DNA from 4 places in the Xanthobacter sp. ZOL 2024 genome. Region 3 is predicted to be linked to each of the others. Evidence: predicted binding sites of a transcription regulator. Region 3 holds the regulator's gene; each other region holds the start of a gene.
The links. Region 3 encodes LexA, which represses DNA repair genes until DNA is damaged. Its sites were predicted from a motif close to TGTTCNNNNTGTGTTCNG; they were not measured.

Region 1: a site for LexA is predicted at 5,127-5,144, ahead of parE (DNA topoisomerase IV subunit B). Genes of this name have one in related genera too.
Region 2: a site for LexA is predicted at 3,585-3,602, ahead of ruvC (crossover junction endodeoxyribonuclease RuvC). Genes of this name have one in related genera too.
Region 4: a site for LexA is predicted at 2,820-2,837, ahead of ACU4E7_RS13280 (ATP-dependent helicase). Genes of this name have one in related genera too.

Annotation. Positions count from the first base shown of each region.
Region 1 covers NZ_CM128808.1:4,550,991-4,558,257, reverse strand. Annotated here, with positions in the region: gene ACU4E7_RS20845 (DEAD/DEAH box helicase) at 109-1,560, opposite strand; gene ACU4E7_RS20840 (MFS transporter) at 1,809-2,978, shown strand; gene parE (DNA topoisomerase IV subunit B) at 2,993-5,032, opposite strand; gene argC (N-acetyl-gamma-glutamyl-phosphate reductase) at 5,300-6,352, shown strand; gene ACU4E7_RS20825 (GntP family permease) at 6,661-7,267, shown strand, end outside.
Region 2 covers NZ_CM128808.1:2,314,606-2,321,872, forward strand. Annotated here, with positions in the region: gene ACU4E7_RS10670 (hypothetical protein) at 572-3,409, shown strand; gene ruvC (crossover junction endodeoxyribonuclease RuvC) at 3,646-4,173, shown strand; gene ACU4E7_RS10680 (DUF1772 domain-containing protein) at 4,211-4,663, shown strand; gene ruvA (Holliday junction branch migration protein RuvA) at 4,692-5,309, shown strand; gene ruvB (Holliday junction branch migration DNA helicase RuvB) at 5,418-6,461, shown strand; gene ybgC (tol-pal system-associated acyl-CoA thioesterase) at 6,503-7,024, shown strand.
Region 3 covers NZ_CM128808.1:3,919,649-3,926,915, forward strand. Annotated here, with positions in the region: gene ACU4E7_RS17980 (DUF2147 domain-containing protein) at 27-449, shown strand; gene moaC (cyclic pyranopterin monophosphate synthase MoaC) at 557-1,036, shown strand; gene ACU4E7_RS17990 (molybdopterin molybdotransferase MoeA) at 1,071-2,285, shown strand; gene lexA (transcriptional repressor LexA) at 2,455-3,168, shown strand; gene ACU4E7_RS18000 (ComEC/Rec2 family competence protein) at 3,172-5,415, opposite strand; gene gltX (glutamate--tRNA ligase) at 5,576-6,991, shown strand; gene ACU4E7_RS18010 (sulfurtransferase TusA family protein) at 6,988-7,251, shown strand.
Region 4 covers NZ_CM128808.1:2,885,875-2,893,141, reverse strand. Annotated here, with positions in the region: gene ACU4E7_RS13295 (MFS transporter) at 1-535, shown strand, start outside; gene ACU4E7_RS13290 (hypothetical protein) at 552-2,210, opposite strand; gene ACU4E7_RS13285 (cupin domain-containing protein) at 2,413-2,757, shown strand; gene ACU4E7_RS13280 (ATP-dependent helicase) at 2,878-5,313, shown strand; gene ACU4E7_RS13275 (diguanylate cyclase) at 5,526-6,779, shown strand; gene ACU4E7_RS13270 (50S ribosomal protein L11 methyltransferase) at 7,028-7,267, shown strand, end outside.

The DNA.
Region 1 (7,267 bases), 630 kb from region 3:
TTCCCCCGCATGTGGCCGCCCATTGGCAGGCCACACCGAAAACCGGCGGCGGCAGACGTCCGTTCGCCGCCGGGGTGGGCCATCGCCGAAGGGCGACGGCGCCTTGTGTCAGCTCGCCTTCACGCGCACGGGGCGCAGCAGGAAGGCCGGCAGGTGGGACATGTCCGCGGGCTCGTTGGCGGGCTGCCGCTCACGGCGCGGAGGACGGGCCTCGGCCACCTCTTCCCGCTGTGGGCGGCGGGGACGCTCGGCCCGGGGCTCCTCGGTGCGGGGCTCCTCGGTGCGGGGCTCCTTCTCCCGCTGGCGGCGGGGCTCCTTCTCGCGCTCCCGGCGCGGTTCGGAGCGGGCGTCCTTCTCCACCCGGCGCTTGCCGCGCAGGCGGCCATCCTCGCGTCCCTCGCGGCTTTCGCGCTTCTCCCGCGGCGGAGCCTCGCCGAGCGGCTCGCCGTGCCAGGGAATGGCATTGCCGATGAGCTTCTCGATGGAGGCCAGGGATTTGGCGTCTGCGTGGGTGACGATGGAATAGGCGGTGCCGGTGCGGCCGGCGCGCCCGGTGCGGCCGATGCGGTGCACATAGTCTTCCGCGTGGTGCGGCACGTCATAGTTGAAGACGTGGCTCACCTCGGGAATATCGAGGCCGCGGGCCGCCACGTCCGACGCCACCAGCAGCTTGGCTTCGCCGTTGCGGAACTGGTCCAGGGCCTTCAGGCGGGCGTGCTGGTCCATGTCGCCATGCAGGGCCACGGCATTGAAGCCATGCTTCTGCAGCGAACGATGGAGCACCGCCACATCGCGCTTGCGATTGCAGAAGATGATACCGTTCTGCAGATTTTCGCTGGAGCGGATGAGGTTGCGCAGCACATCGCGCTTCTCCCAGTCCTCCTTGCCGGAGGCCACCAGCAACTGCGTGACCGTGGTGGCGGTGGAGGCGGGCTTGGACACCTCGATACGCACCGGGTTGGACAGGAACTGGGAGACCAGACGCTGAATCTCCGGCGGCATGGTGGCCGAGAAGAACAGGGTCTGCCGGGTGAACGGCACCAGCTTGCAGATGCGCTCGATGTCCGGAATGAAGCCCATGTCCAGCATGCGGTCGGCCTCGTCGATGACGAGCACCTCGATGCCGGACAGCAGCAGCCGGCCGCGCTCCACATGGTCGAGCAGGCGGCCGGGGGTGGCGATGAGCACGTCAACGCCGCGCAGGAGCTTGGAGTCCTGGTCACCGAACGAGACGCCGCCGATCAGCAGCGCCACGTTCAGCTTATGGTTCTTGCCGTAGCGGGTGAAGTTCTCTTCAACCTGGGCGGCAAGCTCACGGGTCGGCTCGAGGATCAGGGTGCGGGGCATGCGAGCCCGGGCGCGCCCCTGTTCGAGCAGGGTGAGCATGGGAAGGGTAAAGGCCGCGGTCTTGCCGGTGCCCGTCTGGGCGATACCGAGCACATCCCGGCGCGCCAGCACCTCGGGGATGGCCTGGGCCTGAATAGGAGTGGGCTTCGTATAGCCCGTATCGGCGACGGCCGCGAGGACCTTCTCGCTCAGGCCGAGTTCGGAAAATGACATTGCATCTTTAGGATGCGGCGGCGCGCCGCTGATCGAACGTCCCGTGCCGTACGGGGTCAGACGAGTGGTCGTCGGTCGGCGCGCTTGGATTCGACATAACTCGGACGACGGAGAGCAACATATGAAAGTTGTGCGCCGTGTCAATGATTACGTCAGCCTTGCAGGCGCAATCTGATGAAACCGGGTCTTGACCGGGGGCCGCCGGGCGTCCAGGGGTAGACGCAACCGTTTCCCTGCCCCGGGTCCCCATGCCGTTCCTCTTCATTCTCGGTCTCGCCGCATTCGCGAGCGCGTTCTCCCTGCGCGCCGTCGATCCCATGCTGAATATTCTGGCTGCCGATCTCGGGGTCTCGCTGGCGCAGGTGGCGGTGCTAGCCAGCGCCTTCACGCTGCCCTACGCCGCATTCCAGCTGGTGTTCGGCCCCATCGGCGATGCGGTGGGCAAGCTGCGGCTGGTGCGGGTCAACCTCACGGTTCTGGCGCTGGGGCTGGCGGCCTCGGCGCTGGCCGGCAGCCATGAGGTACTGCTGGTCACCCGGGTGTTCTCCGGCGCCTTCGCGGGCGGCATCATTCCCGTGGTGCTGGCCATGGTGGGCGATCGGGTGAGCTTCGATCAGCGGCCGGTGGCGCTGAGCCGCATCCTGCTGGCGCTGGTGCTCGGCCAGCTCTCCGGCTCCGCTTTGTCCGGCTTCATCGCCGCCTATGCCGGCTGGCGCGACGTGTTCTGGACGGCGAGCGCCCTGGCGGCGGTGGCGGCTCTTGCCTGCATGCTGGGCATGAAGGAACTGCAGACGCGCGGGCCCCTCTCGTTCGGCACCTCCATCGCCAGATACGGCATGGTGCTGCGCAACCCGTTGTCCATCAAGGTCTATGGCGTGGTGGCCCTGGAAGGCATCTTCACCTTCGGCGCCTTTCCCATGATGGCGCCGCTGATGGTGGCGCACGGCTTCGGCGATGCGGTGGAGGCCGGCCTCATGCTGGGGGGCTTCGCCGTGGGCGGCGCCTTTTACAGCTTTGCGGTGCCGGTGCTGGTGCGGGCGCTGGGGCTTGGCGGCATGGCCGGGGTGGGGGCGGCCACCGTGGGTCTGCTGCTCATGGCCACCGCCGTCGCGCCCATGTTCGCTCTGGCGCTGGGCATGTTCACCCTGGCGGGCTTCTGCTTCTACATGATCCACAACGTGCTGCAGATCCTCGCCACCGAACTGGCGCCCGAGGCGCGCGGCTCGGCCCTCGCGCTGTTCGCCACTTCGTTTTTCGTGGGCCAGGCGGTGGGCGCCATTCTCCACGCCACGGTGGCCGATCGCTTCGGCCCCACCGCCGTGTTCGTGCTGTGCGGGGTGGTGATGGTGGCCATCGCCTGGCCGGCCTCCCGGCTGGCCCCCCGCGGCGGCGCCGTGGGCCCTGCCGAGAGCGAATAGGCCCGCCGGCGGGCTCAGATGTCGAGCAGGTCTTCGTCGGCGAAGGCGGCGTGCTCGGAGATGAAGGCGAAGCGCGCTTCCGGCTTGTTGCCCATCAACCGCTCGACGATGTCGATGGTGGCGGCCCGCTCGGCATCCTCGATGCTCACCCGCTGCAGGGTGCGTGTTCGGGGATCCATGGTGGTCTCCTTCAACTGCGCCGGCATCATCTCGCCGAGGCCTTTGAAGCGGCCGACGTCCACCTTGCCCTTGCCGGAGAATTCCTTCTTCAGCAGCCGGTCCTTGTGGGCATCGTCCCGGGCGTAGAGGGTCTTGGCACCCTGGGTGATGCGGTAGAGGGGCGGCACCGCCAGGAACAGGTGGCCTTCCTCGATCAGCTTCGGCATCTGGCGGAAGAAATAGGTCACCAGCAGCGAGGCGATATGGGCGCCGTCCACGTCGGCGTCGGTCATGATGATGACCTTCTCATAGCGCAGGTCGGTATCCCGATACGCTCCGAGGGTACCGCAGCCGAGCGCCTGGGTGAGGTCGGAAATCTGCTGGTTCTGGGCCAGCTTGTCGCGGCCGGCGCTGGCCACGTTGAGGATCTTGCCGCGCAGGGGCAGCACCGCCTGGGTCTTGCGGTCGCGGGCCTGCTTGGCGGAGCCGCCGGCCGAATCGCCTTCGACGATGAACAGCTCTGAGCCCGCCGCCTCGCTATTGGAGCAGTCGGCCAATTTGCCCGGCAGGCGCAGCTTGCGCACCGCGGTCTTGCGGGAAATCTCCCGCTCCTGCTTGCGCCGCAGGCGTTCCTCGGCCCGGTCGATCACATGCTCCAGCAGCCGGCTCGCCTGGGCCGGATTGGCGGCGAGCCAGTGGTCGAAGGGATCGCGCAGGGCGCTTTCGACGATGCGCGCGGCTTCCGTGGTGGCGAGGCGATCCTTGGTCTGGCCTTGGAATTCCGGCTCGCGCACAAACACGGAAAGCATGGCAGCGCAGCCCGTGGTGACGTCGTCACCGGTGATGGCGGCGCCGCGCTTGCCCTGGCCTGAGCGCTCCGCATGGTCCTTCAGGCCCTTCAGTAGAACGGCGCGCAAGCCGTTCTCATGGGTGCCGCCATCGGGGGTCGGGATGGTATTGCAGTAAGAGGCAATGCCGCCATCGCCATCGGCCACCCAGGCCACCGCCCATTCCACCGAGCCGTGGCCACCGGGCTTCTGGATGCGGCCGGAGAAGATGTCCGGATGCACCAGGGTCTGGCCTTCCAGATCAATGGCCAGATAGTCGCGCAGGCCGCCCGGGAAGCGGAACACCATCTTCTCCGGCACGCCCTCGATGCCCTTGAGGAGGTCGGCATCACAGGACCAGCGGATTTCCACGCCGCCGAACAGATAGGCCTTGGACCGCGCCATGCGGAACACCCGCGCCGGCTCGAAGCGGGCGGCGGGGCCGAAGATCTCCGCATCGGGATGGAAGCGCACCCGGGTGCCGCGCCGGTTGGTGATGCGCCCCACCTCGGTGAGCGGGCCATCGGGCACGCCACGGGCGAAGGTCTGGCGGTAGAGGGTCTGGTTGCGCGCCACCTCCACCTCCAGATGGTCGGACAGGGCGTTCACCACCGACACGCCGACGCCGTGCAGGCCGCCGGAGGTCTCATAGACCTTGCTGTCGAACTTCCCGCCCGCGTGGAGCGTGGTCATGATCACTTCGAGGGCCGACTTGCCGGGGAATTTGGGGTGCTCTTCCACCGGGATGCCACGGCCGTTGTCGGCGACGGTCAGGTAGCCGTCGGTCCCCAGATGCACCTCGATGAAGGAGGCGTGGCCGGCCACCGCCTCGTCCATGGAATTGTCGATCACCTCGGCGAACAGGTGATGCAGCGCCTTGGAATCCGTGCCGCCGATATACATGCCCGGCCGCCGGCGCACCGGCTCCAGCCCTTCCAGAACCTCGATATGGGCGGCGGTATAATCCGACGCCATGGCGGGGACGGGCGGGGTCTTGGAGCGGGCAGACGCCTTGGTGGCGGGACGGGCACGGGCGGCGGAGCCGAAGAGGTCGTCGGTATCGGACATGGCGCGTCGATAGCAGAGGGAGGGGGGCCGCGCACGCGAATCGTTCCGCAGGCGCGAACATCGGAACCCCATAGTGCCCGAGTGCGCCGCAAAGGGGAACAGAATGGCAACGGTGGGCGTCCCCCCTACGCGGCCCCGTGCCGGCGGCGGGTGGGCTTGTGTCTTTTCCCTGCCAAGGGATCGGTGTAGAGACCGATGCCCCACGTCGTCAGCCTGTTGGCCGGTCTGTCTCGGGCCGGGCGTTGGGCGTGGATGCAGGAGAGGAAGATGGCGGACGCAAAGGCAAGGGTCGCGGTTCTCGGCGCCTCCGGTTACACCGGTTCCGAGCTGGTGCGCCTGCTGCTGCGCCATCCGCGGGTGGAGATCGTGGCGCTCACGGCTGATCGGAAGGCCGGCCAGGCCATGGCGGACGTGTTCCCGCAGTTCGCCCCGTTCGACCTGCCGAAGCTGGTGACCATCGAGGAGGTGGATTTCTCCGCGGTGGACCTGGTGTTCTGCGCGCTGCCCCACGGCACCACCCAGACCGTGATCAAGACCCTGTTCGAGACCACGCCGGGCATCAAGGTGGTGGACCTTTCCGCCGATTTCCGGCTGAGCGATCTCGGCGCCTATGAGCAGTGGTACGGCCACCCCCATGCGGCTCTCGAGCTGCAGCAGGAGGCGGTGTTCGGCCTCGTCGAGATCTATCGCGACGACATCCGCAAGGCGCGGCTGGTGGCCAATCCGGGCTGCCACACCACCACCGCCATCCTGCCCGTGGTGCCGCTGCTGGAAGCCGGGGCCATCGAGCCGGAAAGCATCGTGGTGGATTCCAAGACCGGCATGTCCGGCGCCGGCCGCTCGGCCAAGGAGGCCATGCTGTTCTCCGAGGTCTCGGAGGGCATCCATGCCTATTCGGTGGGCTCGCACCGGCACATGGGCGAGCTGGACCAGGAATATACCAAGGCCGCCGGCCGGCCGGTGGTGCCCGTGTTCGTGCCCATCCTCACCCCCATGAACCGGGGCATCTACGCCACCATCTATGTGCGCACCACCGGCGCCACCGCCGAGGATCTGCACAAGCTCATCGCCACCTTCTACAAGGGCGAGCCCTTCGTTCACGTGCTGCCGTTCGGCAAGGTACCGCAGTCGCGCCACGTGCGCGGCTCCAACATGGTGTTCATCGGCGTGGTGGCGGATCGCGTCTCCGGCCGGGCCATCATCCTCTCCACCCTCGACAATCTGGTGAAGGGCGCGTCCGGCCAGGCGGTGCAGAACATGAACCTGGTGCTGGGCTTCCCCGAGACCCTGGGGCTGGAGCAGATCGCCCTGATGCCCTGAGCGGCCTTTCGAGTAGTTTGCGTCGCACGTCACGTATTGTGCGATGCATTATAATAATTCTGCGCTGCACAACCGCTCCGGCCCCGCCGGGGCGGTTGTTTCATATGAACTTCTCATACTTCTGAATGATATTCCGTTGGGTCAATGGCTTGGGCCAACCGGGTGCGTCGCGGTACAGCTTAGGGCATACCAACATAATTCGAGTCGCCAGCAGCATTATGGCAGGCTAGCTTACCTTTGCCCGTGTTCCAGGCGGGCGCCGATTCTCGACGTCTCTTCCATTCATTCTCGCTTTGGATCCAACGCCGATGAGCTTCATCATCTGCCTTGCGGCGCTCTTCTTCCTGATGTTCGTGGCCTACCGCGGCTTCAGCGTCATCCTGTTCGCGCCCGTCGCCGCCCTTGCCGCGGTGCTTCTCACCGAACCCGGCGCGGTCCCCGTCGTCTTTTCCGGCCTGTTCATGGAAAAGATGGTGGGCTTCATCAAACTCTACTTCCCCGTGTTCCTGCTCGGTGCGGTGTTCGGCAAGCTGATTGAGCTGTCGGGCTTCTCGCGCTCCATCGTCTCGGCCATCGTCAAGCTCCTGGGGCCGGGCCGCGCCATTCTCTCCATCGTGCTGGTGGGCGCGCTCCTGACCTACGGCGGCGTGTCGCTGTTCGTGGTGGTGTTCGCGGTCTATCCGTTCGGCGCCGAGATGTTCCGCCAGGTGGGCATTCCCAAGCGCCTGCTGCCGGCTGTGGTGGCGCTGGGCGCCTTCTCCTTCACCATGGATACGCTGCCGGGCACCCCGCAGATCCAGAACATCATCCCCACCACCTTCTTCAAGACCACGGCCTATGCCGCGCCCATCCTCGGCTTCGTGGGCACCGCCTTCATCCTGGTGGTGGGCCTCAGCTATCTGGAATTCCGCCGCA
Region 2 (7,267 bases), 1.6 Mb from region 3:
CCATACAGGGTCACTCCCATGTCATTCAATCTGCGTCCGGCTCGGGCTGGGGGCGGAGCGGGAGCGCGCGGTTCCAGTGCTGCTCGTCATGGCGCCCGGGCGGCGGGCGCCACAGATGGCGGCGGCGAACGGCCCGTTCGCCGGATGGGTGGAGGGGACCGGACCCGTAGCCGCCGGCGCACCGTCGCGCCCATCCCGTGGCATCTGCTGGATCGCCAGGGAGGGGCTGGAGCCGGCCGGAGGGACCACCACCCGTGACATCCGCCCGGATCGACCTTGGCGCAGGGCGCCGCAGTCCCGGGTTGAAAGCGGGCTGGCGGTACAATTCCGCTGGCAAGTTCCGCTCCGTCACGGCAACCTTTGTAGCGTGATGCCGGGCGTCGCCGGGAGAGACAACGGGCTACCGTTAGGGAAAGTAACCGTTACCTGACGTTGAAAATAAACGAAAATTTCCGGCTTAACCCCTCATTTACCACGTTCGCGAGATGCTGCAGATCACGAATCACCGCAGTGCGAGCATGGTAGTTGGGCACCCTCACAGGTTCTCTCCTCCGGCCGCAGGGAGGCGGACATGGAGCGATTTCAGCGCACGACCTGGGCGGGCTCCGCGGCTAAGGCTCAGATCCGCGACGAGGGGTACCCGGCGCGGGAGGGTCGCGCCGGCGACACCGGCGCCGTGAACGATCGGGACTGGAACCCCGCCCCCCGCCCCCCGGCCGCCTGGCCCTCGGGCAAGGCGCGCGGCTCGGCCGGCCCGGACACCTGGGTCGACCCATCATCCTATGATCCGCCCCATGGGGCTCCGGCCTTCGCCATGGGCGCCGTGGAGGCGCTGAAGGCGGAGGTGGCCGATCTGCGGGCGCGCCTCTCGCATGCGGCGCCGCGCCGGGCCGTGGTGGAGATGGACCGGGCCATCACCCTGCTGCATCACCGGGTGGAGGATCTGTGGATCGGCGGGCTCGGCGACGGGCAGGACGATGTGGCGCTGTTGGCCGACGAGCTGATGGCGGTGCGGGCCGGCCTCGACGAGATGCGGGCGCCGGAGCGGTTCGAGGCGCTGTCCGCCGGCCTCGATCTGCTGGCGCGCAAGATCGACATTCTGAACGCCAAGGCCATCGATCCGGTGGAGATGGCGCGGCTGCAGGCGCAGTCGGCAGAGCTCAAGTCGCTGGTCACCCGCACCCTTTCCGGGTCCGCCTTGCAGCCGTTGGCAGAGCGTCTGGCGGCATGTGCCGAGCAGATCACCCGCGCCGGCGAGGAAACCGCCCAGCGGGTGGCCGAGGCCACCAGCGCCCTGGAGCGCAATGCCGAGGCGCTGCTGAGCCGGGTGGACGCCTATGAGGCGCGGGCCCGCGAGGGGCAGAGCGCCAGCGCCGAGGAACTGCGGCGCGATGTGGAAGCCAATGTGCGCACCCTGCATGATCGGCTGGATGGCGTGAGCGCCCAGCTGAGCCGCCTGTCTCCCGCCTTGGGCGCGGATCTGGCGGAGCGGCTCGGGGCGGTGCTGGACCGGCTGGACGTCGCGCAGGGGGCCGGCACGGCCGTGGTTTCGCCGCTGGCCGAGGTGGTGGAACACCATTTGATGGCGCTCACCGAGCGGTTCCAGAGCGCGCAGGTGCATCTGCAGCGGCTCGACGGCATCGAGGACGCGATCGGCGCCGTGATGGAGGAGTTGCGGGGCGTGCGCCACGCGTCCGTCGTGGCCGCCCAGGGAGCGGTGGAGGAGGCCGTGGAAGCGGTGACCCGCAAGGTCTCCACCGACACCGAAGGACCGGTGGTGGTCGGCCTCAAGCGCGGTCTCGCCGCCCTGGAGGCCCGTCAGACCGAGGTGGAGCGCCGCGCCAGCATGCTGATGGGCGAGGGCCCCGGCATGGATCTGCAGGAGGCCCCGGTGGTGCTCGACCGCACCGCCGACGATGTCTGGTCGCCCCAGGTCACTGATCCCCAGGTCGCTGATCCCCAGGTCGCCGATCCTCAGGTCGCCGATCCGCAGGCCCCGGCTGCCGCCGCGCCCCCTGTGGCGCCGGTGCGTGGGGGAAGGGATGCCGGTGGCCAGGATCCGGCGACCCTGAATTTCGTGACGCTGGATGAGGAACGCCTGGATGCGGGGGCCCCGGATGTGGGGTCGCTGGACCGGAACGCGATGGATCTCGACGCGATCGCTGCGGATGCGCGGGACCGGGATGCCGGAGATGCGGCGTGGGCGCCGGAGCCCGATGCCTGGGCCGAAGTCTTCGCCGGCCTGCCGGCCGACGGGCATCCGCAGGAGGCGAGCCCGACAGACGCGGGTCCACAGCAGGCGGCTGCCCAAGAGATGAACCGGGCCGAGCTGCGGGCGGAGCCCCGTGAGCCGGCTGGCGGGTCGCGTCCGCGCAAGACGCTGCGGGTGGAGCGCTCCGGTCGCGAGCGCAAGGACGCCCGCGACGCCGAGACGACCAAGGCGGAGGCGGCCGCCCGGCCACGGGTGGATCGCCATGCGCTGGGGCGCAAGCGGCAGATGTCGCGGGCGACGTCGCGGCCGGCGCGCCGGCGGGTGTCGCCGGCGTTGATCGCCGCCAGCGGTCTCGTGCTCCTGCTGACGGCGACGGGCGCCGCGGCGTGGAGCAGCCGCGATGCGCTGATGGCGCGGGCGACCCAGACCTTCGAGCGGCTCAAGTCCGCCGCGGTGCCCTCGGCGGTGCTCACGCAGGGGCCCACCAGCACCACCGCCGAGCTGCCGGTGCCCACCGGCCCGCAGCCGCTGCGCACGGCGGCGCTGGAAGGCAACCTGGCGGCGGCCTACGAAGTGGGCGTGCGATATGCCGATGGCGTCGGCGTGCCGGTGGACCTGGATGCCGGCATCAAATGGCTCGGCTATGCGGTGTCGAACGGCTTCGCCCCGGCCGCTTACCGGCTCGGCAGCCTTTATGAGAACACGCTGCACAACATGGATGAGGCCTATCGCTTCTATAAGTGGGCGGCGGAGCAGGGCAATGTGCGGGCCATGCACAATCTGGCGGTGCTCTACAGCCAGGGCATCGACGGCGCGCCCGATTGGGGCCGGGCCATCGAATGGTTCCGCAAGGCGGCCAATCTCGGCCTGAAGGATAGCCAGCACAATCTTGGCATCATCTTCGCGCGCGGCATGGCGGGAACCAGCGACCTCACCGAGGCGCTCACCTGGTTCGAGATCGCCGCGGCCCAGGGCGACCAGGACAGCGCCGACAAGCGCGATGCCCTGGTGAAGGAGGCCGATGCCGCCGTGCTGGCGAAGGCCAAGCGGGCCGCGGCCGCCTTCGTGCCTAAGCCGCAGAGCGAAGGGTCCAACCAGGTGGCGGTGCTGCCGGAATGGAACGCCAGTGAGGCCGGCGAGCACATGGCCGCCAATGCCATGCTGTTCTCCAAGAACCGCATCGCCGCCAAGCAGTGACGTGGCGGCGGTGAATGGCGCCGCCACCTGCGGTGCCCGGGCGCAGGGGCGCATGTGTCGGCAGATCTGGTGTCGGCAGATCTGGTGTCGGCAGATCTGGTGTCGGTAGATTCTGCGTCGAGAGGCCTTGCGACGATCGCCGTGGGGCCACCGCCGCGGTGGGGTAGGTTTTATTTGTTCACCATTTGTACGTTTTCGCACTTTTCTCCCGACAGGTGAGGGGGCAGTTTGTGGCCATGACTGCCGCACCGATTCGCGCCACCCGCGCCATTCGCATCCTTGGTCTTGATCCCGGCCTGCGCCGGACCGGCTGGGGGGTGATCGAGGCTGAGGGGCCGCGCCTGCGCTATGTGGCGTGCGGCACCATTCTGCCGCCGGAGACGGCGCCCATGGGCGCGCGCCTCGCCGCGCTCCACCATGGCCTGATGGCGGTGCTGGACGCGCACCGGCCCGATGAGGCGGCGGTGGAGGAGACCTTCGTCAACATGAATCCCTCGTCCACCCTCAAGCTCGGCCAGGCGCGTGGTGTGGTGCTGCTGGCGCCGGCCCTGATGGGGCTGGACGTGGCCGAATATGCCCCCACCCTGGTGAAGAAGAGCGTGGTGGGCGCCGGACGGGCGGAGAAGGCGCAGATCCGCATGATGATTTCCATCCTGCTGCCGCAGGCGACGCCGGAAACCGAGGATGCCGCCGATGCGCTGGCCATCGCCGTCACCCACGCCCACCATCGCGGCGCGGCTGCACGGGCGCGCGCGGCGCTGTAGGATGGCAACGAGGCCGGGGCGGATACAGAGATGGCCGATGGATCGTGGCGAGGGGAACCGGCGGATGGTTCTGGGGCATCTGGCGCTGCTGGTGGCGGCCCTGTTCACCGGGGCGGCACTTTATATCAACGTGGTGGAGCAGCCGGCGCGGCTCAGCCTGGCCGACGGCGCGGCCCTGGGCCAATGGAAGCCCGCCTATGCGCGCGGCTTCGCCATGCAGGCGAGCCTGGCGCTCGCGGGCTTCGCGCTGGGCGCCGGGGCGTTCGCCCAGACCGGCAACTGGCAGTGGCTGGCGGGCGGCGTGCTGCTGCTGGCCAACTGGCCCTATACTTATATCGGCATCATGCCCACCAATCGCCGGCTGATGGCCAGCCGCGAGCCGGGACCGGACACCCGCCTGCTGCTCGCCAATTGGGGTCAGCTGCACATGGTGCGCACCGGGCTCGGCGTGGTCGCCTGCGGGGTCTTTTTGTGGGCGGCGCTGGCGTGAGCGGGGCCGCGACGCCGGGGGCAGGCGCATGATCGGCAAGCTCAAGGGGCTGGTGGACACGGTGGCCGAGGATCACCTCATCCTCGATGTCCATGGGGTGGGTTATCTGGTGCATTGCTCCGCCCGCACCCTGCGCGACCTGCCGCGCATGGGGGAGGCCACCAGCCTCGTCATCGAAACCCATGTGCGCGAGGACCAGATCCGCTTGTTCGGCTTCGGCTCGGACAGCGAGCGGGACTGGTTTCGCCTGCTGCTGACGGTGCAGGGCATCGGCACCAAGATCGCGCTGGCGGTGCTCTCCACCTTGCGCCCCTCGGAGCTGGCGCAGGCGGTGACCCTGGCCGACAAGACCATGATCGCCCGCGCCCAGGGGGTGGGGCCGCGGGTTGCCACCCGCATCGTCACCGAGCTGAAGGACAAGGTGCCCGGGGGCCTCGCCGCCGACATGGGCCTGCCGCAGACCGGGGCCGGGGGCGCCGTGACCCTGGATGGCGGGCCGGTGGCCGATGCCATCTCGGCCCTGGTCAATCTGGGCTATGGTCCGCCCCAGGCCAACACCGCCATCGCCGCCGCCTTGCGCGATGCGGGGGAGGGCGCGACCACCGAGACGCTGATCCGCCTCGGGCTCAGGGAACTGGCGAAGTAGCGGCAGGGATCTGCGGTGGCCCTCCGCCGGGGCGCGTTGGGGGCGAATGTGATTGTCGCGCGGGATCGCACTTGATCCGGCGCGACGCAGGTGCGACAGGGCTCGGACATGAACACCCGCCTTCTTTCGGGCGAAAAGCGCGACGACGACGCCGAGCTCCATCTGCGGCCCCAGATGCTGGGCGAGTTCGTGGGGCAGGCCCAGGCGCGCGCCAACCTCGACATCTTCATCAAGGCCGCCCGCGCCCGCGGCGAGGCGCTGGACCACGTGCTGTTCGTGGGCCCGCCCGGCCTCGGCAAGACCACGCTCGCGCAGATCATGTCGCGGGAGATGGGGGTGGGCTTCCGCTCCACCTCCGGCCCGGTGATCGCCAAGGCGGGCGACCTCGCCGCCATTCTCACCAATCTGGAAGAGCGCGACGTGCTCTTCATCGACGAGATCCACCGCCTGTCGCCGGCGGTGGAAGAAATCCTCTATCCGGCCATGGAGGATTACGAGCTCGATCTCGTCATCGGCGAGGGGCCGGCGGCCCGCTCGGTCAAGATTTCCCTGCCGAAATTCACCCTGGTGGGCGCCACCACCCGCTCCGGCCTCCTCACCACGCCCTTGCGCGACCGCTTCGGCATTCCGGTTCGGCTGCAGTTCTATACGGTGGAGGAATTGGAGAAGATCGTGGTGCGCGGCGCCAAGGTGCTGGGCATCGCCATCGTGCCCGATGGCGCCACTGAGATCGCCCGCCGTGCCCGTGGCACCCCACGCATCGCCGGCCGGCTGCTGCGGCGGGTGCGTGACTTCGCCGTGGTGGCGGGGACCGAGGCCATCGACCGGGCCATCGCCGATCGCGCGTTGTCGGCGCTGGAGGTGGACAGCCTCGGCCTCGATGCCATGGACCGGCGCTATCTCACCGTCATCGCCGAATTCTACGGCGGCGGGCCGGTGGGGGTGGATACGCTGGCGGCGGCTCTCTCGGAGCCGCGGGACGCCATCGAGGAGATCGTCGAGCCCTATCTGGTGCAGCAGGGCTTCATCCAGCGCACGCCGCGCGGCCGCCTGCTCACCGCGCTGGCCTTCCGTCACCTGGGCCTGCCGGAACCCCAGCGGGACCCTGCCACTCTTCCGCCGAACTTGCCTTTGTTCGACGATGAGGGGTAGGTGTGCCGCCGACGCGGGGACCGGCAAACCGGGATGAGGGCATGAAGACGGATCTTTCGGGCGAGCGGGCGGTGACACCAGGCGAGCGCGAGGCCCACCCCCATCTGGCGGGGCGTCTCATTCCCGGCGGTCACGTGCTGGCGCTGCGCGTCTATTATGAAGACACCGACTTCTCCGGCATCGTCTACCACGCCAACTACCTGCGCTTCATGGAGCGCGGCCGCTCCGATTACATGCGCCTGCTGGGCGTGGTGCAGGGCGAATTGTTCGCCGAGGCGGCGGCGGAAGCCCCGGGCTTCCATTTCGTCGTGCGCTCCATGCAGCTCGATTTCCTCAAGCCCGCCAAGATCGACGACGTGCTGGAGGTGGTGACCCTCTCCAAGGACGTGGCGGGTGCCTCCATCACCTTGTCCCAGCAGGTGAAAAGGGGTGGAGAGGTTCTGGTGTCGGCGCTCGTGCGGGTGGCGTTCGTCTCCCAGGGCCGGGCCAAGCGCATTCCCGACGCTCTGCGCCAGGCCACCGCCGCCGATGCCCGCGCCCTCGACGGGCAGGGCGAGGGGTAGCGGGCGGCCGCGGCCCCTGATTCTGCCGCAGCGCCATATTCCCTTGCGAAATCCGGTGTTTTCACCGCCTTGCGTGACCGCGCTAACGTGTCATTAAGCCTGATCATGGCTAGGTTTGCGGTAAGCCTTGCGGCGATTTCTTCGCGCCGCAGCACTTATCGGGGCGCCCGCCAAAGTTTGGACAGAGTCAACCGGTCAAACACCGGATGACTTGTGGACAGCTCCGGCGGAGATGTCCCGCGC
Region 3 (7,267 bases):
AGAGGCCGGCCCACATTGGGAGGAAGATGATGCGCGTGCGTTCCCTTTCGTTCGCGGTGGTGCTCGGTCTCTTGAGCACGCCGGCGCTGGCGGCGGATCCGACCGGCCTGTGGCAGACGCCGACCCGCGGTGGACAGGTGGAAATCACCCATTGCGGTAACGCGTTGTGCGGGCGGCTGGTGTCGTCGGAGGGGTTGAAGGCCGATCCGGCGCTGAAGGATGTTCACAACCAGAATGCCGGGCTGCGCGGGCGGGCGCTGAAAGGCCTCACCATTCTCACCGGCTTCACCGGCGGGCCATCGGAGTGGACCGGCGGGTCCATCTATAATGCGGATGACGGCAAGACCTATTCGGGCAGCATCGTGCTCGATGGCGACAACCGCTTGAAACTGCGGGGCTGTGTGATCGCGCCCCTGTGCAAGACGCAGACCTGGACGCGGCTGCGCTGAGGCTGATGGGCGCGGTTCGGCCGCGCACGGGGCGGTGGACAGGATGCGCCGGGGGGGCCATCTTCCCGGCTGCATATAACGATTCCCTCCCGCGAGCCCTCACTCCCATGGCGAGCCTCACCCATCTCGACGAGCACGGCGCCGCGCGCATGGTGGATGTGTCGGAGAAATCCATCACCTCCCGCGAGGCGGTGGCAGAAGGCCACGTGGTGATGGCGGCGGCGACCCTCGAGCTCATCTTGTCCGGCAATGCCAAGAAGGGCGATGTCCTCGGCGTCTCGCGCATCGCCGGCATCATGGCGGCCAAGCGCACGTCCGATCTCATTCCCCTGTGCCATCCGCTGATGCTCTCCAAGGTGGAGGTGGCGCTGGAGGCGGATGCCGCGTTGCCCGGCCTGAGGGTGACCGCGCGGGTCAAGACCGCAGGCCAGACCGGGGTGGAGATGGAGGCGCTCACCGCCGTGTCGGTGGCCTGCCTCACCGTTTACGACATGGCCAAGGCGGTGGATCGCGGCATGCGCATCGACGGCATCCGCCTGCTGGAGAAGTCCGGCGGCCGCAGCGGCCTGTGGCAGGCCGGCGCCTGAACGCGCATGGGCGGCAAAAGAAGGATTGAAAATCATGGCCCTGATGAGCGTTGAAGAGGCGTTGAGCCGCGTCACCGCATCAGCGGCGCTGCTGGGAATAGAAAATGTGCCCGTGGGCCAGGCGGTGGGCCGTGTGCTCGCCGACGACCTTGTGGCGCGCCGGTCCCAGCCGCCGGCGGACATGTCGGCCATGGATGGCTATGCCGTACGGGGCACCGACATCGCCGAGACCCCCGCCCGCCTCACCGTCATCGGCGAATCGGCCGCCGGCCGGCCCTTCGCGGGCACGGTGGGACCGGGCCAGGCGGTGCGCATCTTCACCGGCGCGGTGGTGCCCGAGGGTGCCGATACGGTGGTGATTCAGGAGAATACGGCGCGTGATGGCGATGCGGTGACCACCACGGCACCGACAGCGGCGCTGCGCAACGTGCGCAAGCGCGGCTGCGATTTTACCGAAGGGCGGGCGGGCCTCAGCGCCGGCCGGCGCCTCACCGGGCGTGACGTGATGCTGGCAGCAGCCATGAACCACGCCACCGTGCCGGTGGCGCGGCGTCCGCGTGTGGCGCTGATTCAGACCGGCGATGAGCTGGTGCTGCCCGGCCATGCTACCGGTGCGCTCAGCGAGGTGGTGGTGTCGAACGCATTCGGCCTCGCGGCCCTGGCCCGGCGCGCTGGCGCGGAGGTGACCGACCTTGGGCTGGTGGGCGACGACCTGGAGGCCATCCGCGCGGTGGTGGCCGGCGCCCTGGGCGGCGCCTTTGATCTTCTGGTGTCGTCCGGCGGTGCTTCGGTGGGAGATCACGATCTGATGGCGCCGGCGCTGCGTGCGGAAGGGGTGGAACTCTTCGTGCACAAGATCGCCCTGCGCCCGGGCAAGCCACTCATGTTCGGCAGCCGCGAGGGCGTGCGGTGCCTGGGCCTGCCGGGCAACCCGGTTTCCTCCCACGTCTGCGCGTTGCTGTTCCTGGAACCCCTGGTGCGGGCCATGCAGGGTGACAGCGCGGCCGCTGCCGCAACCGCTCCTGCCCGGCTGGCGGTGGCGGTGCCGGCCAACGACATGCGCCGCGACTTCATGCGCGCGCGGATGGCGCACGATCCGGATGGCTCGGTGCGGGTGACGCCCTTCGCCTCGCAGGACAGCGCCATGCTCAGCGTTCTCTCGGCGGCGGATTGCCTCCTGGTGCGCCCCCCTTTCGCCCCCGCCGGGCAGGCGGGCGACCCCTGTGAGATCATTCCTTTCGAGGATTAGGCCGCTTTAATCGGATCTTCACCCTTGCGGAACACAAAAGGAACAGATAGAAAACTGTTCATGATTTGTTTCGCGGGTTGCGGCTCGGCTGCAGAACATGGCGTGCCCCGTCCGGGCTGGAACGGGTGCGCGCTCCTGCAGCAGACCGCACCGTAATTGGGGGCGCGAGATGCTGACGCGGAAGCAATATGACCTGCTTCGCTTCATTCATGAACGATTGAAGGAAACTGGCGTTCCGCCCTCCTTCGACGAGATGAAGGATGCGCTCGACCTGCGGTCGAAGTCTGGCATCCATCGGCTCATCACCGCCCTTGAGGAGCGGGGCTTCATCCGTCGCCTGCCCAATCGCGCGCGGGCGCTGGAGGTGGTGCGGTTGCCGGACAGTGTCGCCCCAGGCCTCACCGTGCCCCGTGGCGCCAATCGCGGCTTCTCCCCTGCGGTGATCGAAGGCAGCCTGGGCAAGGTGCGCCCGACGGTGGAAGACGAGGAGGAGGCGGGGCAGACCGTCGCCGTCCCCGTCATGGGCCGGATCGCGGCCGGCACGCCCATTTCCGCCATCCAGAGCCGCAACGCCACTTTGAACGTGCCACCGGAGATGCTGGGCACCGGCGAGCATTTCGCTTTGGAGGTGCGCGGCGACAGCATGATCGAAGCCGGCATCCTGGATGGCGACACGGTGCTGATCCGCAAGTGCGACACCGCCGACACCGGCGACATCGTGGTGGCGCTGGTGGACGACGAGGAAGCAACCCTGAAGCGGCTGCGAAAAAAGGGCGCCTCCATTGCCCTGGAGGCCGCCAACCCGGCCTATGAGACACGCATCTTCGGTCCGGATCGGGTGCGGATCCAGGGGCGGCTCATCGGTTTGATGCGGCGTTACTGACGTTCATTCTTCTGCTGCGTCGTCGGCGCTGCGATCGGCGGGCGCAGGCGTTTGTGGCGCGCGGGAGGGATCTGGAAAGGGCACCGCCGTGCGCGTCCACGGCCGGTCGTACTGCGGGGAGCGGGTCGGCACCTCGCGCAGTTGCCCGTCTTCCACATGAAAGGTCAGCGTGCCGGTGGCCGCGAGGCTCTCCGGCGTCAGCACGCGGGCCGGGCATCCGGCCGGCGGCGTGTCCCGGGTGACGACGATGCGGGCGTTCATGCAATCGGCTGCGAGGCTCTGCGGCGTTGTGGAAACGGCGATTGTGCCGCCCTGTGGCAGCGGCGCGGTGCAACCCAGACCATCACAGCGGTAGAAGCGGGCGAGGTCGCGGTCGCGGGCTGTGCGCGGATCCCCTTCCCGCTCGAGCCATTGCTCCGCCACCAGCCGGGCGCGGCTGGCGCCGAGGATGGCGAGGCGGCCGTCCGGTCCCCGCACGGCGACGGTGGCGGCATTGGTGGCGATCAGGACATCCGGTCGCGGTGGCGGGCCGCTGGAGGCCACCGCAAGCGCCAGCAGCGGCGCGGCGATGAGGCTCAAGACGCCGCGGAGCAGGCAGAGCGTGAGGAGCGCCAGGGTGAACCAGACGACCGTAGCGGTGCGGACACCATCGAAGCGGGCGTCGGCGCCGGGCAGGCTGGCAATCCAGTCGGACACCCCGACCATGATCTCGATACCCTTGCCCATCACCGGCCAGGCCAGTTGATCCCAGCCAAACGGCATCAGCAGCACGCCGACGAGACCGAAGGGCATGACCAGGAGCGAAACCGCGGGCATGGCCAGCAGGTTGGCGAGCAGGCCATAGGGCGCCACCCGCTGGAAGTGGTAGGCGCCATAGGGACCGCTGGCGAGCCCGGCCACCAGGGAGGTGACGGCGATGCCGGCGAGGAACACCAGCGGGGCCATGGCCAGGCGCCCGGTCCGGCTTTCGGGCTGGGGCATGGCGCGCAGAGGCTGGAACCGCTCATAGGCGGCAACCAGCGCCAGAGTGGCGGCGAAAGACATCTGGGTGCCCGGTTCCAGCACCGCTTCCGGTGTCAGCCCGAGCACCAGCAGGGCGGCCACCGCCACGGTGCGCAGGGTGAGGGCGCGGCGCCCCACCAGCACGCCGCCGAGCACCAGCGCCGTCATCACGAACGAGCGCTGGGCCGGCACCTCGTTGCCGGACAGGATGAGATAGCCGGCGCTGCCCACCAGCGCCATCAGCGCGGCAGTGCCCTTGATAGGCCAGCGCAGCGCCAGGCCGGGCACCAGGGCGAGGGCACCACGCGCCAGCGCGAACAGGGTCCCCGCCACCAGCGCCATGTGGAGGCCGGAGATGGAGAGAATGTGGGTGAGGCCCGACACCCTCATGCTCTCTTCCACCTGGGGCGCGATGGCGGTGCGGTCTCCGGCCACCAGGGCGACGGCGATGGCCGCCGGCGTACCCTGCAGGCTGGCGTCGATGCGTCGGGCGAAGGCCGCACGGACGTCGGAAACGATCATGGCGAGCCGCACGTTGAGGGGCGGGTCGGCTCCGGGCAGCAGCTGGGGCCGCCCCAGGCCGAATCCGATAGCGCCGATGCCGCGAAACCAGGGTGCCCGTCCGAAATCGTGAGCGCCGGGCTGGGCCGCCTCCAGCGGGGGCAACAGCCGCGCCAGCTGGGACACATGGTCGCCCACCTTCGGCGCCGTGCCCTTGCGCAGCGACAGGCGCACCAGCTCCGGCGGCGTCGCCAGGCCCTTCACCGGGCCGGGATCGAGTCGCAGCAGGATGCGGTCGCTTTTCGGGCGCCGCTCCACCTGTTCCACATAGCCGGTGAGGCGCACCGCGTGGCTGGGAGGCGCCACCGGCACGTGCAGGATCGCCGCAGTGCGCACGACGCCGGCGAGAAAGCCGAGGGAAACAGCCAGGGCCGCCGTCGCCAGCGCAAAGGCGAGCGGGTGGCGGCGTGCCGCCACCGCAGCTGCGGCCAGCAGCGAGGGCTCATGGGATGCGCCGAAATAGAGCAGCACCCCCACGGTGAAGGCGACGGGGAGCCAGAGCACCAGCCGGCCGGAGCCCGCTTCGCGGACAAGCGCGGCAAAGAGGCTGTGGGCGAGGCGCGCCGGCAGCTCCCCTGCCCGCCCCGACGTCCACAGGCGGCCGGCGGTGGGCGCAAGCGTGCCCACCGCGGCGCGGCTGCTGGCCGGCCGTGTGCGCGTGCTGTGGTCTGGTCCGGCCCCCATGCCCTCCGGCCCGTGGTTTGCGCGCAGGTTTCTTGTCTGCTGCGCCTATGCTACACGGGCGCCTCGCGTCCGCCATGGCTGTGTGTCTCACAGACCCCGGCCGGCCTTTGCTCGTTGGCGCCGCGTCCGCCCGGATGCGCGCCCGCTTTTCGAGTGCTCCATGTCCGAGATCGTCACCCGCTTCGCCCCATCTCCCACCGGTTTCCTGCACATCGGCGGCGCCCGCACGGCCCTGTTCAATTGGCTCTATGCCAAGGCCAAGGGCGGCAAGATGTTGCTGCGCATCGAGGATACGGACCGCCAGCGGTCCACCAAGGAGGCCATCGACGCCATCCTGGAAGGGCTGGCCTGGATCGGCATCACCTGGGATGGCGATCCCATCTATCAGTTCGCCCGCGCCGAGCGGCATCGCGAGGCGGTGGAGCAGATGCTCGCTGCCGGCAATGCCTATCGCTGCTATGCCTCCGCCGAGGAATTGGAGGAGATGCGCGAGCTCGCCCGCAAGGAAGGCCGCCCGCCGCGCTATGACGGCCGCTGGCGGGATCGTGATCCCTCGGAGGCGCCTAAGGATCGCGCGCCAGTGATCCGTCTCAAGGCCCCGCGCGAGGGCGAGACGGTGATCGAGGATATGGTGCAGGGCACGGTCACCTTCCCCAACAAGGACCTGGACGATCTGGTCCTGCTGCGCTCGGATGGCACGCCGACCTACATGCTGGCGGTGGTGGTGGACGACCACGACATGGGCGTCACCCACATCATTCGCGGCGATGACCACCTCACCAATGCCGCCCGCCAGACGCAGATCTATCGGGCGCTGGGCTGGGAGGTGCCGCGCATGGCGCACATTCCGCTGATCCACGGGCCCGACGGTGCCAAGCTCTCCAAGCGCCATGGCGCACTCGGCGTCGATGCCTATCGCGACATGGGCTATCTGCCGGCGGCGCTGCGCAACTATCTGGTGCGTCTGGGCTGGAGCCACGGCGACCAGGAAGTGTTCTCCACCGAGGAGATGGTCCGGTATTTCGATCTCGACAAGGTCGGCCGCTCAGCCGCCCGGTTCGATTTCCAGAAGCTGGAGAATCTCAACGGCCAGTATATGCGCGCGGCGTCGGATGCCGAGCTGCTGGCGGCCATCGATGCCCTGGTGCCGCATCTGCCCGACGCCGCCCACCGGCTCGCCCGCATGACGCCCGAACGGCGCGCCCAGCTCGCCGCCGCCATGCCCAGCCTGAAGGAGCGGGCGAAAACGGTGGTGGAGCTGCTGGACAACGCTGAGTTCATTTTCGAAACTCGTCCGCTGCCGGTGGACGACAAGGCTCAGGCGCTGCTCACCGACGCCGCCCGTGGACATCTGGCCCAGCTGGTGCCGCTGCTGGAAGCCGCCGAATGGACTGCCGCCGCGACCGAGGCCGCGGTGCGCGCCTATGCGGAGCAGGCCGGCGTCAAGCTCGGCGCGGTGGCGCAACCGCTGCGGGCCGCGCTCACCGGCAGGACCACGTCACCGCCCATTTTCGATGTGCTGACGGTGCTGGGCCGGGCCGAGAGCCTTGCCCGCCTCAAGGATCAACTGCCGTGATCGGCGCGCGGCGACGCGAAGGCGAGGAGCCCGCCAAGCGCGTGGAGCTGGACCTGGCCGGCCTCAAATGCCCGTTGCCCGCCCTGCGCACCCGCAAGGCGCTGGAACAGTTGCCGTCGGGTGTCCGCCTGGTGGTGATCTGCACCGACCCCATGGCGGTGATCGACATTCCTCATGTGGCCCAGGAGAGCGGGGCGGTTCTGGAGGAGCGGGTTGTGGATGAAGGACGCCTGACCTTCACCCTGCGCAAGCGCGACTGAGGCGCGGCGCCAGTAT
Region 4 (7,267 bases), 1.0 Mb from region 3:
CGTGTTCGGCTGGGGCGCCATCCAGATCGGCCTTTTTGGCATCGCCCTCACCATCACCGGCACCATCGGCGCGCTGGCGGGCGGGAGGCTGGACGACCGCCTGGGGGCCCGCACGGTCATCCGCGGCGCCCTGGCCTGCCTGATCCTCTCCTGTGTCGGCCTGTTGTCCCTGTCGCGGGACGCGCTGCTGTTCGGGCTGGTGCCCACAGCGCCGGCGCATGGGCTGTTCGCCACGCTGCCGGAGCGGTTCTATCTCGGCCTCGGCCTCCTCATCGGCCTGGTGGCCGGCCCGCTCCAGGCGGCCTCGCGCACCCTGCTGGTGCGGCTCGCGCCCGAGGCCCATCTCGCCGAGTGCTTCGGGCTGTTCGCCCTGTCCGGCAAGATTACCTCATTCGCCGCCCCCACCAGCGTCGCCATCGTCACCGCGGCAACCGGCAGCCAGAGGGCCGGCGTGGCGGTGCTGCTGGCCTTCTTCAGCGCCGGCGCACTCCTGATGCGACGCCAGGAGCCTCAGCGAGAAGGGGGGGGTGATTGACGTTCAGCATGCCCCGTCAGCGACGGGGCATGCCATTCAGAAGCTTACCGAATATACCGATCGCCTGCTCTTGCATCGCCCGTTGCTGTTGCTGCTGGAACTGATGCTCCGCCAGCGCTTCCTTGGTCTCCTGATAAGCCTCCGCCGCCCGCTGATGCCCGAGTTCGGCCGCGCGGGCATAAAGCCGGAGAACCTCCTGCTGCGGATTATCCACCGGGTAACGACCAGTGCTGATAAGCTCGGCTAGACTGACCATGCAATCGGGATCGCCCAGCTGCACCCCCGTGTTGAATTGCCGGATGGCGGTGGGATAATCGTTGCGCAATGACACATACAACCAGCCAAGATTGTCGAAAGCGGCGGGATAGAGCTGCGCCGCATTCGCCTTCTGCAGCTCGAATGCCTTGTTTCGATCCACAAACTGCATGGCTCGAGCATATTGGTAGCGGAAGCGCAATTCGTCGGGAAAGGCCTCAAGCGCCGCCTCGCACGCTTCCAAGGCGTCACGCGCCTGCAGCTTCAGCACCTCATAAGGCACGCCCGCCGTCGCGCCACGTCGCTTGTCGTTGGGATTGGCCGCCAGAGTGTCACAGCGTTCTGCCGCGGCCTTCTCCTGCTGGCGCTTTTCCGTTTCCGCGCGCTGCTGTTGCTGCACCCGCTCCGCCATCTCCTGGCGCTCCCGCGCCACCCGCTCCGCTTCGGCACGTTGCGCCTGCTCACGTTGGCGTGCCTCCTCGGCACGCTCCCGTGCCGCCTGCGCCGCCGCTGCCTGCCAAGCATCGACCACGCTACGCGTGACCACCACCAGCGGCTCGCCGGTGACCGGGTGGAAGCCGGGGCTGTCGAAGAACTCGAGCACGCCGTTCGGCGCGACCACATACCAAGCCCTCGGCGCACCGGTCATGGGGTCAAAAAAGCCCCCCCGTGCCGGATCGATCCTCTGCGGCGCCCGGGTGGGCAATGCAACACGCCGCCGCTGGCCCTCCTGCCATTGGGCCACCACCTCCTTGTTGATGGGCGTCAGTTCCTCGCCCGTCAGAGGATGGAACCCCATCAGATTGAACAGTTCGATGGTCCCTTGAGCGTCGCGGTAGAACCAGATCACCGGCTCACCGGTGCGCGGATCAAAGAATGTTGGGTTCTCCTCCGTCACACGAGTCGGCCGCGCTCCGGTTTCATAGGCGCGCAGCCGCTCCTGAAGCTCGTTCGTCACCGGGCGACAGGGGCGACCGGTCGCCGGATCCAGGCCCGGATGCTCATTGTAGGTGATGCCCGTGCGGGTCACCACATAGCATCGCCCCTCGATCTTCAGGCGCGAAGCCGACCAGAGCGCCAGCGAGTGCCCCACGAGCAGCGTCAGCAGCGCCAGCTGCCCGACGGTGCGCCGCCGCTTAGACAAGGAGAAGGACAGCCGCAGACAGAAGGCGACGACGGCGAGGGAGACGATGAATATGGCGTTGGTGAGATGCGCATTGAGACCAAACGCAGTACCGATCTCAGCCACATAGCCGCGCACTTGCCAAGCCAGCAGCACCTGGTCGTAGAGCCAGAACAGCGCCGCACCCGTGATGAGCGACCCGACCACGATCCAGAACCAAGACAGGATGGAAGGCCCAACTGGCCCTGCGGGCGGACCACCATGAGCATCCTCCGCTCGGTCATTCACTTCCGACATGCCACCCCACCCCCAAGCTGCCGCCGCCTGCAGCTTATGCGAGTGGCGGAGGCTTTTGAAAGCTCTTCCGCAACGTCATATCAAGCCTCGTAGGGCGTGCACCGGCGCCCGCGAAGGATCCCTCACCACCCGGATGCGCCACCATGCTAGATTCATAAAATACCGGCCCCGTGGCGCATGCACTGCAATTGTGGACCTTCAGATGCCCCCTCTCCCGCACGTTCGCCCCATCCGCTTTGATCCCAAGCCGCCGGTGGACCCCACGTCGGCGACGACCGTTCATGAGTGGTATCAGGATCGAACCGGCGCCTTCTCGGCGGGATTCTGGGCGTCGCAGGCCTCGACCCTGGCGGTGAAGTATGACGAGGATGAATTCTGCATGCTGCTGGAGGGCACGGTGGAGCTGACCGATGCCTCGGGGCACACGGAGACCTTCACCGCCGGCGACGCCTTCGTCATCCCCTCCGGCTTCACCGGCACCTGGAAAAGTGTCACCGCCGTGCGTAAGTTCTACGTGGTGCACTTGCCGAAGCCGACCGCCGACTGAACCGCCCCGCCCTGTCAGCGCAACCCCGGTCCGCGCACGAGGCCCTCGCCTTTGGCCGGGGCTGGTGCCATTTTGTTCTCTTCACAGAATCATGGGGCCATTGAGTCGACCGTTTTGAGCATGCCCTCCGATCCCTTCCGCAACGCCGGCGCGCCGGCTCCCGAGCTTCCGGCGCCGCGTCCCGGCGGCATCGCCGCGCGGGCGCGCGCCGCCATGGCGCCACCGGCAGCCGCCCCCGTGCCCTATCTCGACGGGCTCAATCCGGAGCAGCGGGCGGCGGTGGAAACCCTGGAGGGCCCGCTGCTGGTGCTGGCCGGTGCCGGCACCGGCAAGACCCGCGTGCTCACCACCCGCATCGCCCACATCCTGGCCACCGGCCGCGCCTATCCCTCGCAGATCCTGGCGGTAACCTTCACCAACAAGGCCGCGCGGGAGATGAAGGAGCGCATCGCCTCCATGGTGGGCGACCAGGTGGAAGGCATGCCCTGGCTCGGCACCTTCCATGCCATCGGCGTGCGGATCCTGCGGCGCCACCATGAGCTGGTGGGGCTGAAGAGCGGCTTCACCATTCTCGATACCGACGACCAGATCCGGCTGATGAAGCAGCAGCTGGCCGCCGAGGGCATCGACGAGAAGCGCTGGCCCGCCCGGCTGCTGGCCGCCACCATCGATGGCTGGAAGAACCGCGGCCTGTCCCCCAGGGACGTGCCCGCCGGCGAGGGCGCGGTGTTTGCCAATGGCAAGGGCGCGGCTCTTTACGCCGCCTACCAGGCCCGGCTGAAGGCGCTGAACGCGGTGGATTTCGGCGATCTGCTGTTGGAAGGCATCCGCCTGTTCCGCGAAAATCCCGATGTGCTCGCCGAATACCACCGCAAGTTCAAATATCTGCTGGTGGATGAGTACCAGGACACCAACGTCGCCCAATATCTTTGGCTGCGGCTTCTGGCCCAGGGCTCGCGCAACGTGTGCTGCGTGGGCGACGACGACCAGTCCATCTATGGCTGGCGCGGCGCCGAGGTGGATAACATCCTGCGCTTCGAGAGCGATTTTCCCGGCGCCACGGTGATCCGGCTGGAGCGCAATTATCGCTCCACCGGCCATATCCTGGCGGCTGCGTCCCACCTCATCGCCCACAACGAGGGGCGGCTCGGCAAGACCCTGTTCTCGGAAGGGGAGGATGGCGAGCGCGTGACCGTAACGGGCGCTTGGGATTCCGGTGAGGAGGCCCGCGCCATCGGCGAGGAGATCGAGGCCCTGCAGCGGGCGGGCCATGCCCTCTCGCAGATCGCCATCCTGGTGCGCGCCTCGTTCCAGATGCGCGAGTTTGAAGACCGCTTCATCACGCTGGGGCTCAATTACAAGGTCATCGGCGGCCCGCGCTTCTATGAGCGGGCGGAAATCCGCGATGCGCTGGCCTATCTGCGCTGCGTGAACTCCACCTCTGACGACCTCGCCTTCGAGCGCATCGTCAACGTGCCCAAGCGGGGCATTGGCGACGCCACCCTCAAGCAGATCCACGATGTCGCCCGCGCCGCCGGCGTGCCGCTGCAGGAGGCGGCCCGGGTGCTGACCGAGAGTGAAGAGCTGAAGCCCAAGGTGCGCGCCACCCTGCGCGGGCTGATGGAGGCGTTCGAACGCTGGCGCGAGCAGGCCCGCGTGTTGTCTCACACCGAGATGGCCGAGATCGTGCTCGACGAGAGCGGCTATACGGAGATGTGGCAGAAGGACCGCTCCGCCGAGGCCGCCGGCCGGCTGGAAAACCTGAAGGAGCTGGTGCGCTCCATGGAGCCGTTCGAGAATCTCGGCGGCTTCCTGGAGCACATCTCCCTTGTGATGGATACCGAGCAGGGCGCCGGCGAGGATGCGGTGCAGGTGATGACCCTGCATTCCGCCAAGGGCCTGGAGTTCGACACCGTCTTCCTGCCCGGCTGGGAGGAAGGCCTGTTCCCCCACCAGCGGGCCCTCGACGAGCAGGGCAAGGCGGGATTGGAGGAAGAGCGGCGGCTCGCTTATGTGGGCATCACCCGCGCGCGGGCCTCCGCCCGCATCTATTTCGCTTCCAACCGGCGCATTCACGGCCTGTGGAATTCCACGGTGCCGAGCCGCTTTCTGGACGAGTTGCCCGATGCCCATGTGCAGGTGGAGGAAAGCCGCGGCGGCTCCGGCTGGGGCGGCTCCAGCTATGGCGGCAGCTATGGGGCGAGCCGCTTCGACCGCGCCGGGGCGAGCCCCTTCTCGAGCTCCTCTTATGGCACCCCCGGCTGGCAGCGCGCCCAGAACCAGCGCAACGAGACGGAGGGCGGTTCTGGCGAGCGCAATGGCCGCTACAACGGGGGCCAGAACTGGGGGAGCGAGCGGCGTGGACCGAAGGTGATCGAGGGCACCCTGCTCGCCACCTCCACCACATCGAGCTCGGCCTTCACGACCGGCGAGCGGGTGTTCCACATCAAGTTCGGCTATGGCGAGGTGACCGGCATCGACGGCAACAAGCTCACCGTGCTGTTCGACAAGGCCGGCGAAAAGCGGGTGATCGAGACCTTCGTCGAGAAGGTTTAAGCCCCGCGCGCCGATGCTGTCGAAAAGGCGCGGAAGAGAGGCGCCGCCGCCGCGCGACAACTTGCGTTCACCGGGCGGAGATGGCTAGATCGACTTGGGCGTTGCAGCGGCAGCCACGCTCGCCTTGCAGCGCGACGCCCACCCGGTGGCGCGCACGAAATGGTTTTCCGCGCGCCCGGCTCGGCGGTGCCGCGGCCAGATGCGCAGCACCCATGCCTTTCGTCAACATCATGCTCCTGATCATCGGTCTGGTGCTTTACGTGGCCGCCATGCTGGGCCTGTTCCGCTGGCGGAACACCCTCGGCATTGGCACGTTCTTCTGCGCACTCGGCAGCATCCATTTCATGGAGACCTATCTGGCGGCGAGCTTCTATGTCGCCCTGCCGCTGGGCGCCTCCCTCTCGCCGGGCTCGGTGGTGATGTTCTCGGGCAAGCTGGCGCTGCTGCTGCTGGTCTATATCCGCGAGGATGCGCAGGTGGCGCGCCAGCCCATTTATGGGCTGCTGTTCGGCAATCTCTTCCTCATCGCATTCGTGGCGGTGCTGCGCCTGCACCGTGACGTGGGCGGACTGGCGGGTAGCGGCGAGCTCTCCTTTCTCGATCAGCTCGGTGGGCTGATGCTGTGGGGCACGGCGCTGCTGTTCCTCGACTGCATCGCCATGATCCTGCTTTACGAGCGCATCTCGCGGCCATTGCGACGCCTTCCGTTCCTGGCCATCTGGCTGACCCTGGCCTGTGTGCTCACCTTTGATCAGGCCGGCTTCTTCGCCATGCTGCATCTCGCCTTCGACGTGCCCTTCTCGGCGGGGATCGGCGGCTGGCTCGGCAAGCTGGCGGCGGCGGGATTGTGCGCGGCCATGCTGCTGTTCTACCTGGACCGGTTTGAGATGCGGGCTGACGGCCCGCCGCGCCGTCTGTCGGATGTTTTCGACATCCTGACGTATCGGCAACGCTTCGAAGAGCTGACCCGCGCATCGCGCCGTGACCCACTGACCCAGTTGCTGCATCGCGGCCAACTGGAGCCGCTCGGCCGCGATCTCCTCGCGGTTTCGGCCACCACCAATCGACCGATGAGCCTGTTGCTCATCGACATCGACAATTTCAAGACGGTGAACGACCGCCACGGCCATCCGGTGGGAGACGCGGTGCTGCGCATCGTCGCCGACGCCATGACCGACGCCCTGCGCCAGTCCGATTATGTGGTGCGATATGGTGGCGACGAGTTCGTGGCATTCGCGCCCGGCGTCTCGCACCTGCAGGCGTTGCGCCTCGCCACCATGCTGCGGGAGCGGATCGCTCTGTTGTCCCTGCCCCCACATGTGGAGCCGCTCACCCTGTCCATCGGCGTCGCCACCGCCCCGCAGGATGCCGACACCATCAGCGGCCTGCTGACGGTGGCCGACCAGCGGCTCTATGCCTCCAAGGGCAGCGGACGCAACACGGTGACCGGCGCATTCGACTCCTGAGCGCGGCGTTCGGCCGGTTCGCATGCGTTTTTCGTTGAAAGGGGAAAAGCCTCTCGGCTATGGAACCGCAACGGCGCCGGCATCCGTCGACGCGCCACATCATCAACGCTGCAGTCTCGCAACGCTTTAGTCTCGCGCCGCCCTGCCGGGCCCGTGGCACCCGCCGCCGGCGGGGCAGCCAGCACAACATATGGGCGGCCCCACCGGCGCATCGCTGCCGCGGGCCGCGTGATCCGGATATCGCTTCCATGCTCGAAGGCCTGCCTCCCAACGACGCCAGCCACGTGATGCGCGTCGCCGCCCCCCGCGCCGCCGCGCAGCGGATCGCCGATCTCATTTCAGAGACCTTCGATCCGGCCGAGGTGGCGGTGGCCAATTTCGAGCGCGGCGAAGACGACTGGGTGGTGGAGGTGTTCGCCGGCGAGGCGTTCGACGCCGATCGCCTGCGCGAATTGGTGGGCTTTGCCGCCGGTCCGGAGCTGGCCGCG